DNA from 3 places in the Nonomuraea sp. NPDC050022 genome. Region 3 is predicted to be linked to each of the others. Evidence: riboswitches for the same ligand, from Rfam matches in the RefSeq annotation. Region 3 holds a riboswitch; each other region holds the start of a gene.
What was found. A riboswitch is a leader RNA that binds a small molecule or an ion and turns the genes downstream of it on or off. The one in region 3 is predicted to bind cobalamin.
Positions count from the first base shown of each region.

Region 1 (4,252 bases), on a different contig from region 3:
CGCCCGCTTGAGGTCGTCGCGCATCCGCTGCGTCCACAGCCTGCGAGCCTGCAGGTCGGCCACCAGGTAGCGGTTGACCTGGAGGAACTCCCCCGACAGCGTCTCGCGCTTGAACACGTTGGACACCTGTGGCTCGATGCACTCGTAGCACCCGGCGATGGAGGCGATGGTCGCGGTCGGGGCGATGGCGACCATCAGCGAGTTGCGCAGCCCGGTCGTGGCGATCTTCGCGCGCAGCTCGGCCCAGCGCGGCGACGCGGCGGCGCCGTAGTGGTCGGGGTGCAGGACGCCGCCCGCCGCCCTGGTCTCCTCGTACGACGGATGCCGGCCGCGCTCGACGGCCAGGTCGGCGGAGGTGTCGTAGGCGGCCAGGGCGATCTCCTCGGCGACGCGGGTCGACAGCCCCAGCGCCTCGGGCGAGTCGAACGGCAGCCGGAGCGCGAAGAAGACGTCGGCCAGGCCCATCACGCCGAGCCCGATCGGCCGCCAGCGCTTGTTGGCCGCCTCGGCCTCAGTGGTCGGGTAGAAGCCCAGGTCGATGGTCCGGTCCAGGAAACGTACGGCCGTACGGACGGTCGTGCGCAGCCGGGCCCAGTCGACGCCTTCGCCGGTCAGGTGGGCGGCGAGGTTGATCGAGCCGAGGTTGCATACCGCCGTCTCGCCGTCGCTGGTGACCTCGAGGATCTCGGTGCACAGGTTGGACAGGTGGATGACGTTCTCGGGCCGGGCCGTCTGGTTGGAGGTGCGGTTGGCGGCGTCCTTGAACGTCATCCAGCCGTTGCCGGTCTGGGCGAGGGTGCGCATCATCCGGCCGTAGAGGGTCCGGGCGGGCAGTTGCCGGGTGTAGCGGCCGTCGGCCTCGTAGGCGCGGTAGGCGCGGGTGAACGCCTCGCCGTACAGGTCGGTGAGGTCGGGGACCTCCTTGGGGTCGAACAGCGACCAGACCTCGTCGGCCTCCACCCGCCGCATGAACTCGTCCGGCACCCAGTTGGCCAGGTTGAGGTTGTGCGTACGCCGGGCGTCCTCGCCCGTGTTGTCGCGCAGCTCCAGGAACTCCTCGATATCGGCGTGCCAGGTCTCCAGGTAGACACAGGCCGCGCCCTTGCGGCGACCGCCCTGGTTGACGGCGGCGACGGAGGAGTCGAGCGTACGCAGCCAGGGCACGATGCCGTTGGAGTGCCCGTTGGTGCCCTTGATGAGGGATCCACGCGAGCGCACCCGGGTCCACGCGATGCCGATGCCCCCGGCGTACTTCGACAGCCTGGCCACCTGCCCGTAGCGGTCGTAGATCGACTCCAGCTCGTCGCGCGGCGAGTCGAGCAGGAAGCACGACGACAGCTGCGGCCGGCGCGAACCGGAGTTGAACAGCGTCGGTGAGCTCGGCAGGTACGACAGTGTGGACATGAGGCCGTACAGCTCGGCGGCCTCGGCGACCGTCTCCGACAGCCCGCAGGCCACGCGGAGCAGGAAGTGCTGCGGCCGTTCGAGCACGGTCCGCGACCGCGGGTGCCGCAGCAGGTAGCGGTCGTAGACCGTACGCAACCCGAAGTACTCGAAGCGGTCGTCCGCGTCGCCGGAGACGAGCGCGTCGAGCTCGGCGGCGTGCGCGCCGACGAAGGCGGCGAGCGAGTCCTGGATCAGCCCGGCGGCGTGGCTGGCGGCGATGGACTCGGAAAAGGTCCGCACGCCGTGCCCGGCCGCCTCGTCGGCGATCTCCTCGGCCAGGAGCCGGGCGGCGATCCGGGAGTTGGCCGGATCGGTGATCACCCGGGCGGCGGCCTCCTCGATCGCCAGCCGCCGATCGGCGCTTTTGGCGGTGGCCGACTGCCGATCGACCGTCGCCGACTGCCGGCCGACGGTGGCCGGCTGCTGGTCGACCGTGGCCGGCTGGTGATCGACCGTGGCCGGCTGGTGATCGGCCTCAATGATCTGCGTCACGTGCTCTCTCCTCGCGAGCTCATCCCCGTGAGGGCGCGTGAGAGCACGACGGCCCCTGGACTCCCCGGCCGCCGACGCCCCCGGCCCTCCCTCGAGGCCATGGACACTTCGATGGGCAGAGCCGGCTGGCTCCCCCAACGTCACCGGCAGGTCTTCGGGCTCGCGGGCATGGTCGATAGTTCCTACTGGCCGTCGCTTCCCGGAAAGGTCCAGTGCTCGTGACGGCGGTCGTTCCCGCTCACCGCTGCGGGGCAGCCCCGGAATCGCACCGGGTTCCCTTTTGCTCCGCCCCGAGGGGCGAACCAGCGACGAGCAGAATCCTACATCTAGTGGCCCTTGGCGCAACTACCCCAGCATGTTGTGTCAGCGGTGTCGAGCATGCCCAGATCGCGGAGCACGGCCCTGGTCCTGCCGATCTCCGAGGCCAGCCATTGTTCGAAGTCGTCGCCGCTGAGCGGGATCGAGGTCCATCCCTCCGCCCGGCAGGCCGCCCGCCAGGAGGCGGACTCCGTGACCTCGTCGCAGAGCCGGATGGCGACGGCCTTGCCGTCCTCGGACATCCCCTCGGGCCCCACGGCCGCGCACCAGTCGGCGAAGTCGACCCGCACGCCGCACTCCAGCAGGCTCGGCGCCTCCACGCCGTCCACCCGGCGCGCGCTGGAGACGGCCAGCACCCTGACCTGGCCCTTGCCGATGGCACGGCGCCAGTCCGCGAGCGTGCCGGTCGCCGCGGCGGCCTTGCCACCGAGAAGCGCGGCCGCGGCCTCCACGCTGCCGGGAAAGCCGGTGTAGTCGACCTGCCGGGTGTCGGCGCCGAGGCCCTTGGCGATCAGCCCGAACAGCAGGTGGTCGGGCTCGCCCTGCGGTCCGCCCGTCAGCGGTGTGCGGTCGGGGTGGGCCACCAGCTGCGCGCCGAACTGGTCGAAGGTGGTGAACTTGGAGTGAGCGGGCACCACCACCACCTCGATCTGGCCGGTGAGCCGGGCCAGCGGCGTGGCGGTGTCGAGCAGCGACAGCCCGTTGTTGAGCTCGGTCGCGGCCAGCGCGGGCAACCCGGTGACGGTGATCCGGGTGACGGGCGGCGTGCCGGAGACCGGGAAACCGGCGTCGCGGGCGGTTTTGACGAGCGCCTTGGCGACGCGGGCCCAGCGTCCGGCGCCGGGGACGATCGCGAACCGGCCCGAGAGGCCGGCCGCGTTGACGGCGCGTCCGCCGAGGCTCCCCTCCGTGCCACATCCTGTCGCGCAGGCCGCCACCGCCAGGCCGAGCGCGAAGAACCCCCGTCGGCGCATGGCGTCCTCCCCTCGCACCCCATAACTACCCCAGGTCACTGACACTTAACGCACTGTTACACATCAGGGTTGTCATTATCAGGGATCACGAAAAGTCGGGAAGAACTATGAAGTTTTCTCGCCCACACCGACGAGCAGGTACGACGGCAGCGAGGGCTCGCTGACCAGCCTGGGCCGATCGGGACGCCAGTCGGGGGCGTGCACCAGGCCCGGCTCGACCAGCTCGAAGTCCCCGAAGAACGCCCGGATCTCCCTCGGCGTCCGGTCGGTGCCGGCCCCTGCCGACGTGGGCCGGTGGAGGGGCGTGGCGCCCTCGTCGAACCGTCCCCGCGAGGTCGCGTGGGTGAGCACCAGGTAGCTGCCGGGCGCCACCGCCTCGCGCAGCCTGGTCACCATCTTGCCCGGGTCGCGGGCGTCCGGGATGAAGTGCAGGATCGAGACCAGCAGCACGCCCACCGGCTCGTTCATGTCCAGGAAGCGGGACGCCTGCGCCAGCACCTCGTCGGGGTCGAGCAGATCGGCCTGGACGAAGACGGCCCGGCCCGCCCCCTCCAGCAACGCCCTGGCGTGGGTGGCGACGACCGGGTCGCGATCGACGTAGACGACTTTCGCCTCCGGCGCCACCTCGTGCACGTTGCCCTGGGTCGGCAGCCCGCTGCCCAGATCGAGGAACTGGCGGACGCCCGCGCCCGCCAGGTGGCGGACCGCGCGCTGGAGGAAGGCCCGGTTGGCACGCGCCAGCAGGACGGCTTGCGGGATCAGCGCCGCAAGCCGGTCGATCGCCTCGCGGTCGACGGCGTAGTTGTCTGTGCCGCCGAGCATGTAATCGTACATTCGTGCGAGATTTGGCGGTTGGCCATGAAACTCGGGCACAGTTTCGATCTTAAGTCCTGCCGGTCCACTTATCGCGGGCTATGTGCCTATTGTGGCCGCCGTGTCGAAGCAGTTACTCGACTGTGACGCTCTTAGCCAAGTTGCGTGGCTTATCCACATCGCGCTCGAGCGCCACGGCGGCGTGGTAG
Region 1 is NZ_JBITKE010000030.1:10,656-14,907, reverse strand. It holds gene ACIBO2_RS58605 (ribonucleoside-diphosphate reductase subunit alpha) at 1-1,938, opposite strand, end outside; cobalamin riboswitch at 2,066-2,260, opposite strand; gene ACIBO2_RS58600 (tripartite tricarboxylate transporter substrate-binding protein) at 2,265-3,230, opposite strand; gene ACIBO2_RS58595 (SAM-dependent methyltransferase) at 3,336-4,103, opposite strand; gene glmS (glutamine--fructose-6-phosphate transaminase (isomerizing)) at 4,177-4,252, opposite strand, start outside.
Region 1: it holds a riboswitch for cobalamin, as region 3 does, so the genes downstream of both, ACIBO2_RS58605 (ribonucleoside-diphosphate reductase subunit alpha) here and ACIBO2_RS33545 (CbtB-domain containing protein) in region 3, are expected to answer to the same signal.

Region 2 (4,252 bases), on a different contig from region 3:
GCTGGATGAACGTCTGGATCGCGGTCAGGAACGAGGTGACGGCCACCCCGGCGAGCACCAGCGTGGCGGTGCCGCCCGAGCGCCCGGCGGTGTTGCCGAGCACGTACGCGAGGAACACCCCGCCGACCGCCCCCGCGAAGGCGGCCACCGGGATGCCGACGGCAGGGGTCGGCACGAGCACGATGACCACGGTGGTGGTCAGCCCGGCTCCGGCTGCGGCGCCCAGCAGGTAGGGGTCGGCCAGCGGGTTGCGGAACACCCCCTGGTAGCCGGCCCCCGCGATGGCCAGCAGCCCGCCGACCACGGCCGCCACCAGCACCCTGGGCAGCCGCAGCTCGAACAGCAGCCCTTGCTCCACGGGGGCCAGCCCCGAGTCCACGTGTACGTACGGCAGCCAGTCGAGCACCTGGAGCACCACCTGCCACGGTGAGATGTCGGCGGCCCCGCCGAGCAGCCCGGCGACCATGGAGACGGCGAGCACGGCCAGCGCGCCCGCCGTCCACATCGGTCTGGACCTCACTGGCGGGTGGCCGCCTTGCCGACGGCGTCGCTGATGGTCTGCGCCAGGTCCACGACCCGCGGGCCCCAGCGCGAGGCGATGTCGTCGTCGAGCTGGATCACCTGGTCACCCTTGACCGCCGACAGTCCTTTCCAGCCGGGGCGCTTGGCCAGCGTGTCCTTGCTCTGCTGGCAGCACTTCACGTCCGCCAGGAAGATCAGGTCGGGGTCGGCCTGGGCGACGAACTCCGCCGACAGCTTGGGGTAGCCGCCCGCCGGGTCCGGCGCCTTGTCGGCGATGTTGGTGAGGCCGAACATGGCGTAGATCTGCCCGATGAACGTGCTGGACGTCGCCGCGTAGGGGGTCTGGTCGAGTTCGTGGTAGTAGGTGAGCTTCTTGTTCTTGGGGGCGTTCGCCGAGAGCTTGTCGAGGGATGTCTTCATGCCTGTCACGACTTGTCCGGCCTTTTCGGTGTTGCCGGTGGCGGCGCCGAGGTCGGTGATCTCGTCGTACGCCTCGTCGAGCTTGGTGGCGGCGGGCTCCAGGAGGACGGGCACGTTCACCTTGCCCAGCTTGGCGACGATGCCGTCGATGTCGTTGGAGACGATCACCAGGTCGGGCTTCTGGGCGACGATGGCCTCGACGTTCGGCTTGAAGCCGGACAGGTCGGTCTTGGGGACGCCGGCCGGGTAGTTGGACTGGTCGTCCACCGCGATGACCTGGGGGCCCGCGCCGATGGCGAAGAGCGTCTCGGTGTGGCTGGCGGAGAGCGAGACGATCCGCTCCGGCTTTTTGGCGATGCCGACCTTGCCGTTGCCCGCCTCGACCGTTACGGGGAAGGCGGCGGAGCTGGTCGAGCCGGTCGTACCGGTGGGGCTCGCGGGGGACGGGGTGGTGGTAGTGCTGGTCTGACCACATCCGGCCAGAACGAGCGTTCCCAGCAGCGCGCCCGCGAAGGCCGTGCGTACGGGCCTCACGAGAAGTCCTTTCACACTGTCGGAACCGAGAGACCCGCTGGAGAGCGACGGATCACCCTTTTCCACGAGGGTTGATGACGTCAGCGCGGAGGCAGGCGACCTGGCTATGACAGTTGCGGGACAGCGCCGGACTCGCACCGGACTTCGCTGCAACTCTGCGCGTCGGACAGACGCTATCAATGCGCCAGATGGGCGTTAAGTCAAGGGGTGCCCAATTGGGCTTCCGCCTCGGCGATGATCTCTTGCAACCTGAGCCCGTGGGCCGCGTCCAGCGGGTGCCCGCCGCCCTGGCGTACGGTCCGCGCGAACTCCTCGGCGATGGTCTCGAACGGATCGTCGTCATCACTGGGCATCAGCGTCACGCTGCCCGTCCTGCCGAACACCGCGACGCTGGCCGGCGGCAGGTCACCGGCGGCGGCCATGCACAGCGACGCCTCGCTGGCCGCGCCGCCCTCGTGATCGAGCAGCAGTCCGGTCCAGCCGAGCGGGTTGCCGTGCGCGCGCACGCCGGTCACCCGGCCGAGCGCGGCGTCGAGCAGGTCGATCACGTGCGGCCCGACGTCCAGGAGCGCCCCGCGCTCGAGCCGCCACGGGGTGCCGAAGAGGTGGCCGCCCAGCAGGACATTGGAGATGTTCGCGGCGTGACCGCCGAACGCCTCGATTTCCGCGCAGCGCGCCAGAAACTCCCTGACCTGCTTCATATAACGCATGCTGAGCACCATCTGGGAGGCCACACCGGCCTCACGCACGGCGTCGGCGAGCCGCCGCGCGTTCTCCAGCGAGTCGGCGAGCGGCTTCTCCAGCAACAGCGCCTTCCCGGCCTTCGCCGCGCGCACCCCCAATTCGGCCTGTACGCCCGGCGGCACGCAGAACGCCACGGCCTCGCACGCCTCGAACAACTCCTCGACCCGCTCGAACACCGGCGCCCCCAGCCGGGCGGCAGCCTCCGGGCGCCGGGCCCACACGCCGGCGAACCGGAGATGCGGACTGTTGACCAGCATGGGCGCATGCGCGCGCTCCGCCCACGGCCCCGCCCCGACCAACCCGACCGACACCGGCTCCATTCATCCCCCTTGATCCGCCACAACCTTAATGCGGTTCCTAGGAATGTTCTGCGGGCATCCGGTCTTCCACTCCCCCGCAGGAGTGTCCCTCCACGGGCTCCCTGCCACACGGACCGCCTTCCTCCGCTCCCCCGCAGGGGCATCCCTGAAAGGACCCCAACCACCACGGACCGACTTCCTCCGCACCCCGCAAGGGCCTCCCCCACAAGGACCCCAAGCACGACAGACCGTCACTGGGATCGAGACGGTCGTGTGACGAACCACCCCAGGGGAATCCCGGTGGTCACCGCACCAGCATCACCCCGCCGCGTCGCGCCATTGGCGCAGGGCGTGTTCAGGGCGGTGGGCCATCGTGCCGGAGTCGATGACGATGGTCTGTCCCGTGATGCACCGCGACTCACCCGAGGCGAGGAAGGCGACGAGGTCGGCCACGTCGTCCGGGGTGCAGGCCCAGGGCAGCAGCCGTTCGGCCGCCTTGTCGGCCAGCCGCTCCCGGCCGAGGGCCTGCGCGGCCGCGTCGGTCAGGACCAGCGCGGGCGCGACGGCGTTGCAGCGGATGCCGCGCGAGCCGTACTTGGTGGCCACGTAGCGCACGAAACCGGTCAGCGCCGCCTTCGAGGTGCCGTACGCGACGTGCGCGACGTCGCCCAGCAGGCCGGAGACCGACGAAGTGACGACGAACGCGCCGCCCTCGGCCATCACGGGGGCCGCGTGCTTGACCATGAGCAGGCAGCCACGCAGGTTCACCGCCATCGTGCGGTCCCAGACGGCGACGTCGAGGTCCTCAAGGTCGCGGTCACGGCCGTAGGTGCCGGGGTCGAGCGCGGCCGCGTTGGAGTGGACGACGTCCAGGCGGCCGAACGAGGTGACCAGGTCGCCGATCGCCTCGGCCACCTGCTTCTCGTCCGACACGTCACAGACGAGCGCCGTGGCCGTGCCGCCTCTGGCGCGGATGGCGGTGGCGATCGACTTGGCGCCCGACGCGCGCACGTCCAGGACGCCCACGCAGGCACCTTCGGCAGCCAGGCGCGACGCGCACGCCGCACCGATGCCCGACCCCGCGCCCGTCACCAGGGCCACCCGCCCATCGAACCGGCCCGGCGCGGCACTCACCACGTCACCCGCAGGGCCGTCAGTCCCCGGCCCACGATGGACTTGCGGTAGACGATGGGCTCGTCGGCGAGCCTGAGCGAGGGCAGGCGGCGGCCGAGCACGTCGAGTGCGGTCCGAAGCTGCAGCCGGCCGAGCGCGGCGCCCACGCAGAAGTGGATGCCGTAACCGAACACCATGTGGGCGTCGGCGTTGGCCCGGTCGATGACGAACCGGTCCGGGTCGGGGAAGACGGTCTCGTCGTGGGCGGCGGAGTCGGTGGAGAGGAGCACCAACGACTTCTCCGGAATTATCACGTCGTGGAGTGAAATATCGGTGGTGGCGTACCGGAACGACCCGAGGGAGGCGCCGTCGATGCGCATGCACTCCTCGACCGCGTTCTGGATCAGCGGCGGCGCGACCGGCCAGGCGTCCTCGCGCAGCAGCCGCAGGACGCTGTTGGCGAGCTGGTTCGGCACGGTGTCGTTGCCACCGAGCAGGATCGTGGAGATCAGCTCCACCACCTCGCGATGGCTGAGCTCGGAGCCGATCAGCGAGGTCATGAGCGAGGTGAAGTCGTCGCGCGGCTCCTTGGCGCGGGCCGCGACCAGCCGATCCACGTA
Region 2 is NZ_JBITKE010000002.1:556,853-561,104, forward strand. It holds gene ACIBO2_RS09100 (iron ABC transporter permease) at 1-505, opposite strand, end outside; gene ACIBO2_RS09105 (ABC transporter substrate-binding protein) at 517-1,476, opposite strand; cobalamin riboswitch at 1,549-1,669, opposite strand; gene ACIBO2_RS09110 (Gfo/Idh/MocA family oxidoreductase) at 1,677-2,540, opposite strand; gene ACIBO2_RS09115 (SDR family NAD(P)-dependent oxidoreductase) at 2,838-3,653, opposite strand; gene ACIBO2_RS09120 (cytochrome P450) at 3,650-4,252, opposite strand, start outside.
Region 2: it holds a riboswitch for cobalamin, as region 3 does, so the genes downstream of both, ACIBO2_RS09105 (ABC transporter substrate-binding protein) here and ACIBO2_RS33545 (CbtB-domain containing protein) in region 3, are expected to answer to the same signal.

Region 3 (4,252 bases):
GCGGCGGTCTGCCGCGCCGCGGCACTGGGAGCGACCCACGCCACCGAGTCGACCGCCGCCGAGCCGCCCGCCGCCGAGCCGGTCACTGCCGAGCCGGTCGCCGCCGAGCCGACAGCCATCGAGTCGGCCACCACCGAAGCCAAGCCGTGTGCCCTGGCCAAGCCGTGTGCCCTGGCCAGGCTCGACGGGTCGGCGTCCTCATCCGCCCCGGGAAAGCAGGCGGTCCGCATCCCCGGCGTGCTGGCGTGCCGGACGAACAGCACGCCGGCTCAGCCCGGCGAGGCGGCGGTCGCGGGTACGGCCCCCCGCCGCGCCGCCCTGTCGCTCACCCACCCGAACAGCACACCGAAGGCCGTCCAGAAAACGAGCTGCGTCCCTAACGACACGAGCCTGAACTGCCACAGCAACGTGGCAGGAAAGCCCTCGGGCACCTCGTCCACGGTCGGCAGCAGCAGCCACGCGGCGACCACCGGGACCAGGTACGCGACCCCGGCCGCGACCCACCGCGCCCAAGGCCCGGCGGTCACCCGGCGCGCGGTCGCCACCGCGATCGCGATCGCGGCCAGGCCGACAAGGATCATCACGACATAGAGGGCGGTCCGGCTGTTGATCGTTTCCGGGTCTCCGACAGCCGGCGGATTGGCCGGATATTTCACGAACGGTACGAGGATCACCGCCCCGAACGCCGACCCGGCGGCGGCGAGCGCCAGCCCGCCCTCCGACCGTGGACCGACCCGGCCCCGCAGACCCGCGTACACCAGGGCGAAGACCCCTCCCACGGCCAGCCCGTACAGGCCGGTGGCGAGGAAGAGCCCGGCCTTCTGGCCCGGCCTGCTGACCAGTTCCTCCTCGCCGTGGTCATGGCCAGGTTCCTGCGCGGCGTGCGCCTGTTCCAGTGCGATCGCACTGTCCACCTGCGGTTCCCCGAAGGCGAAGGCGAAGCCGCCCGCGATCAATCCGGCCAGCAGGCCCAGAAGCAGGCCCCTGACCAGCAGGGTGCGTACCATGCCTGGGTCTAGTGGCAGGGCACGCCGAGCAGGTGACGCCCGTCGTGCATGAGTTCGTGCAGGTACGCACCCGTCTGCGAGATGGCGCCGTTGTCCATCAGCACCAGGTAGGCGACCAGCAGCAGTACCGGTACGGCCAGCAACCACAGCCGCAGACGGGGGAACGGAATGACGGTAGGAGCGGACAGACCACTCATCAGTGCCTCCTCAGGGATGACGCGTCCCAACAAATGAGGTCACGGAGGCCCAAGCGACCTGGCTCCCGGGATCTACGTCCCGGATACAGTGGCGCGTCCGCACCGGCATCTCACCGGATTTCCCTTGGACAACCGTGAAATCTACCGGAACGTATCCTTTCCTCCCGTTCGCGTCAACACATCGAGGAAGCCGGACGTTGACGGTGTGAAGCGCGCACGGCTGGTCGCGGGTGCCACTCGCGGCGGGATGGAGCGGAGGTTGAACGCGTATCGCGCGACGGAGTCGGCGATGGCGTCCGCGTCCACGTCCAGCGCCGTGGCGTTGATGTTGGCGATGGTGTCGCACGCCTGGTGGTAGCAGGCGTCGTAGGCGACCCCGGCAGTCCCGCCGAACAGCGCCGCCTCCGCGGCCGTCTTGATCCCCTCGGCGCCGGTGAAGATGCCGCCGGCCGGGATCCCGACCGCGATGAACGGCCCGTAGTCCGAGCGCCCGTCGAAGTCCGTGCCCACCGTGGGCAGGCCGCGCGAGCCGTAGAACGCCGCCAGCTGCTTCTCGATCTCGGCGGAACCGGGCGGACCGGCGGGGGAGCCGACGTTGTCGGAGTCGTCCCCGTCGTACAGCTTGTAGGCGTAGTTCGGCGTGGCCACCATGTCGAAGTTCAGATACACCCGGACGCGGTCCCGCTGCGCCTGCGACAACGACCCGACGTACTGATCGGAACCGAGCAGCCCGATCTCCTCGGCGGCCCAGAAGGCGAAGCGGACCTTGTTCTTGACCGGGTAGAGCGCCATCTCCTCGGCGACCTCCAGGATCGCCGCGCTGCCCGAGCCGTTGTCGTTGATGCCGGGCCCCGCCGTCACGCTGTCGAGATGCGCGCCCACCATAACGACATTGCGCGGGTCGCCGAAGCGGGTCTCGGCGATCACGTTGTCCGTGCTGCCGAGGACGAGGTTGGCGTCGACCTTGAGGTGTACGCTCGCGCCCGGCGTGCTCGCGAGTTCGTTGCCCACGGCGAAGTCGGCGAACACCATGGGGATCCCGCCCCGCCACTCGCCGATGTCCAGCGGGAACGCGTCGGTACGACCCGGCTGACCCTCGTTGAAGATGATGAGCCCGGTCGCACCCGCCGCGGCCGCGTTCTGCACCTTCGTGACGAATGGGCAGGTGCCGCGCTGGACGAGCGCGATACGGCCGGCCATGAACCCGGCGAAGTCCGCCGCTTCGCAGCCGCTGGTCGAGGTCGGCGTGGGAGTGGGTGGCAGCGTGAGGTCCACGCCCTGGACCTGCGCGGTCACCTCGCCCGAGGGGGAGGGCTGGAAGGTGAAGAAGTCCTCGTTCGGTACGTACGTCTTCGCGCTCGGCGCGGTGAGCGCCAGCGTCGGCGGGCTGTTCTCGGCCCAGCTCTTGACGTAGTTGATCGGTTGCAGCGTGACCTTGTAACCGGCCTTGCGCAGCTTGTTCGCCACGTAGTCGCGGGAGGCGTCGTAGCCGCTGGTGCCGGTCGCGCGGATGCCGCCATGGGCGGTGGCGATGTCCTGCAGGGCTTGCAGGTGCTTGGCGACGTTCGTCCCCTTGACCTGCTTGACCAGCAGCTTGGCGAAGACGTCGTCCAGGCCGCCGGCGGTGGCGGGCACGGCCATGGCGATGGTCAAGGAGAGCGCGGTGGCCAGGATGGTGATGACTCTGCGCATTCGGATTCCCCTGTAGGACAGGAACGGGAAGGCAGACGATCCCCGAGGCTCGCCGAACGCGAACGTAACCCGGCCCCGCACCGTTGGAAGACCCCCAGCTGAAAGACCTCCGGCGCCACGCTTGGCGCGGAGAGAGGGCGGCCGCGCGTGGTACGCGGGACCGCCCAAGGCCGGCGGGCTAGCGGACGCGGATGAAGACGGGATTGGAGTAGAACCACAGGTCCTGCCACGGGCTCTCCTTGCCGTCGGCCGCCGGCTCCATCTCGTCGGTGCTGGTGCCGCGTACCCGCAGGTAGCTGTCGGCCTGCACATCGCGCAGCGTGTGCCGGATGACATAGTCCCGGCCCTGCCGGCGCCAGTCGCCCGGCCCGAAGCGCGCCACGACCTTGGTGGTGGGGTTGGTGTCGGCGTCCAGGTTGGCGCTCACGCCGCTCACCTGTCCGGTGATGAGGTCGACGCGCCGCACCTCCGGGCGGTCGCCGTTGCCGTTCTTGCCCTCCAGCGGCCGGAACCGGATCTCGGCCTCGACGTCGGTGCGGTTGCGCCGGTTGACCACCAGCGTCTCGCCGACGGTGGCCTGGCGGCCCTGGTTGCCGGCGGTGACGTCGAGAGCGGTGATCAGGTCGCCGGTGGCGACGAAGATGCGGCCGTTGCGCAGGGCGTCCATGATGTCGCCGTAGTCCTGGCGGGCCATCACGTACGTCTTGCTGTACTCGCCCGGCCAGAAGTCCGAGCCGCCGCGGGTCCAGTGCACGTGCGAGTCGGAGGTGGCCGTGATCCACCAGTGCCGGCCCTCGCCCAGCAGCGAGTCCCACAGGCCGCCGACCCGCGCGGTCATCTGGTCGAAGCCGCCGTAGGTGGGGTGGTTGCCGTACCCGCCGCGGGCGCCGCCGTTCAGCGGGCCGGCCTGGTGCCCGGGGGCGCCCTCGAATCCCACGTACACGTCGGGGGCGGTGTTGTTGCCGTTGCGGAACTCGCGCGGAGTGTCCTGCCCCCACACGCCGAGCCCGGTCGCCGACCGCGCCGCGTGGTGCGCGATCACCAGCGGCTTCTGCCGCATGTCGCGGGCGGCCTTGAGGAACTCCACCATCTTGGCCTCGGTGTCGCGCCCGGGGTCGGCCGGGAAGGCGTCGTGCTTGGCGAAGCGACTCTCCAGCTCGAACAGCTGCCGCGCCTCGTCGGCGTGGTGCGGGATCATCAATGTGTGGTGGTCCAGCGCCGGCGCGTCGAACTCCATGCCCCAGAACTGCAGGACCTCGGGTACGAGCACCCGCGAGCGCAGCAGGTCGGGGTAGGCCTGCTCCAGGTTAACCTTGGAATGCGTCGGGCCGCCGTGGTCGGTGCACATCGCCCAGG
Region 3 is NZ_JBITKE010000008.1:258,283-262,534, reverse strand. It holds gene ACIBO2_RS33555 (histidine phosphatase family protein) at 1-263, opposite strand, end outside; gene ACIBO2_RS33550 (CbtA family protein) at 270-1,007, opposite strand; gene ACIBO2_RS33545 (CbtB-domain containing protein) at 1,016-1,204, opposite strand; cobalamin riboswitch at 1,239-1,368, opposite strand; gene ACIBO2_RS33540 (M28 family peptidase) at 1,346-2,896, opposite strand; gene ACIBO2_RS33535 (phosphoesterase) at 3,075-4,252, opposite strand, start outside.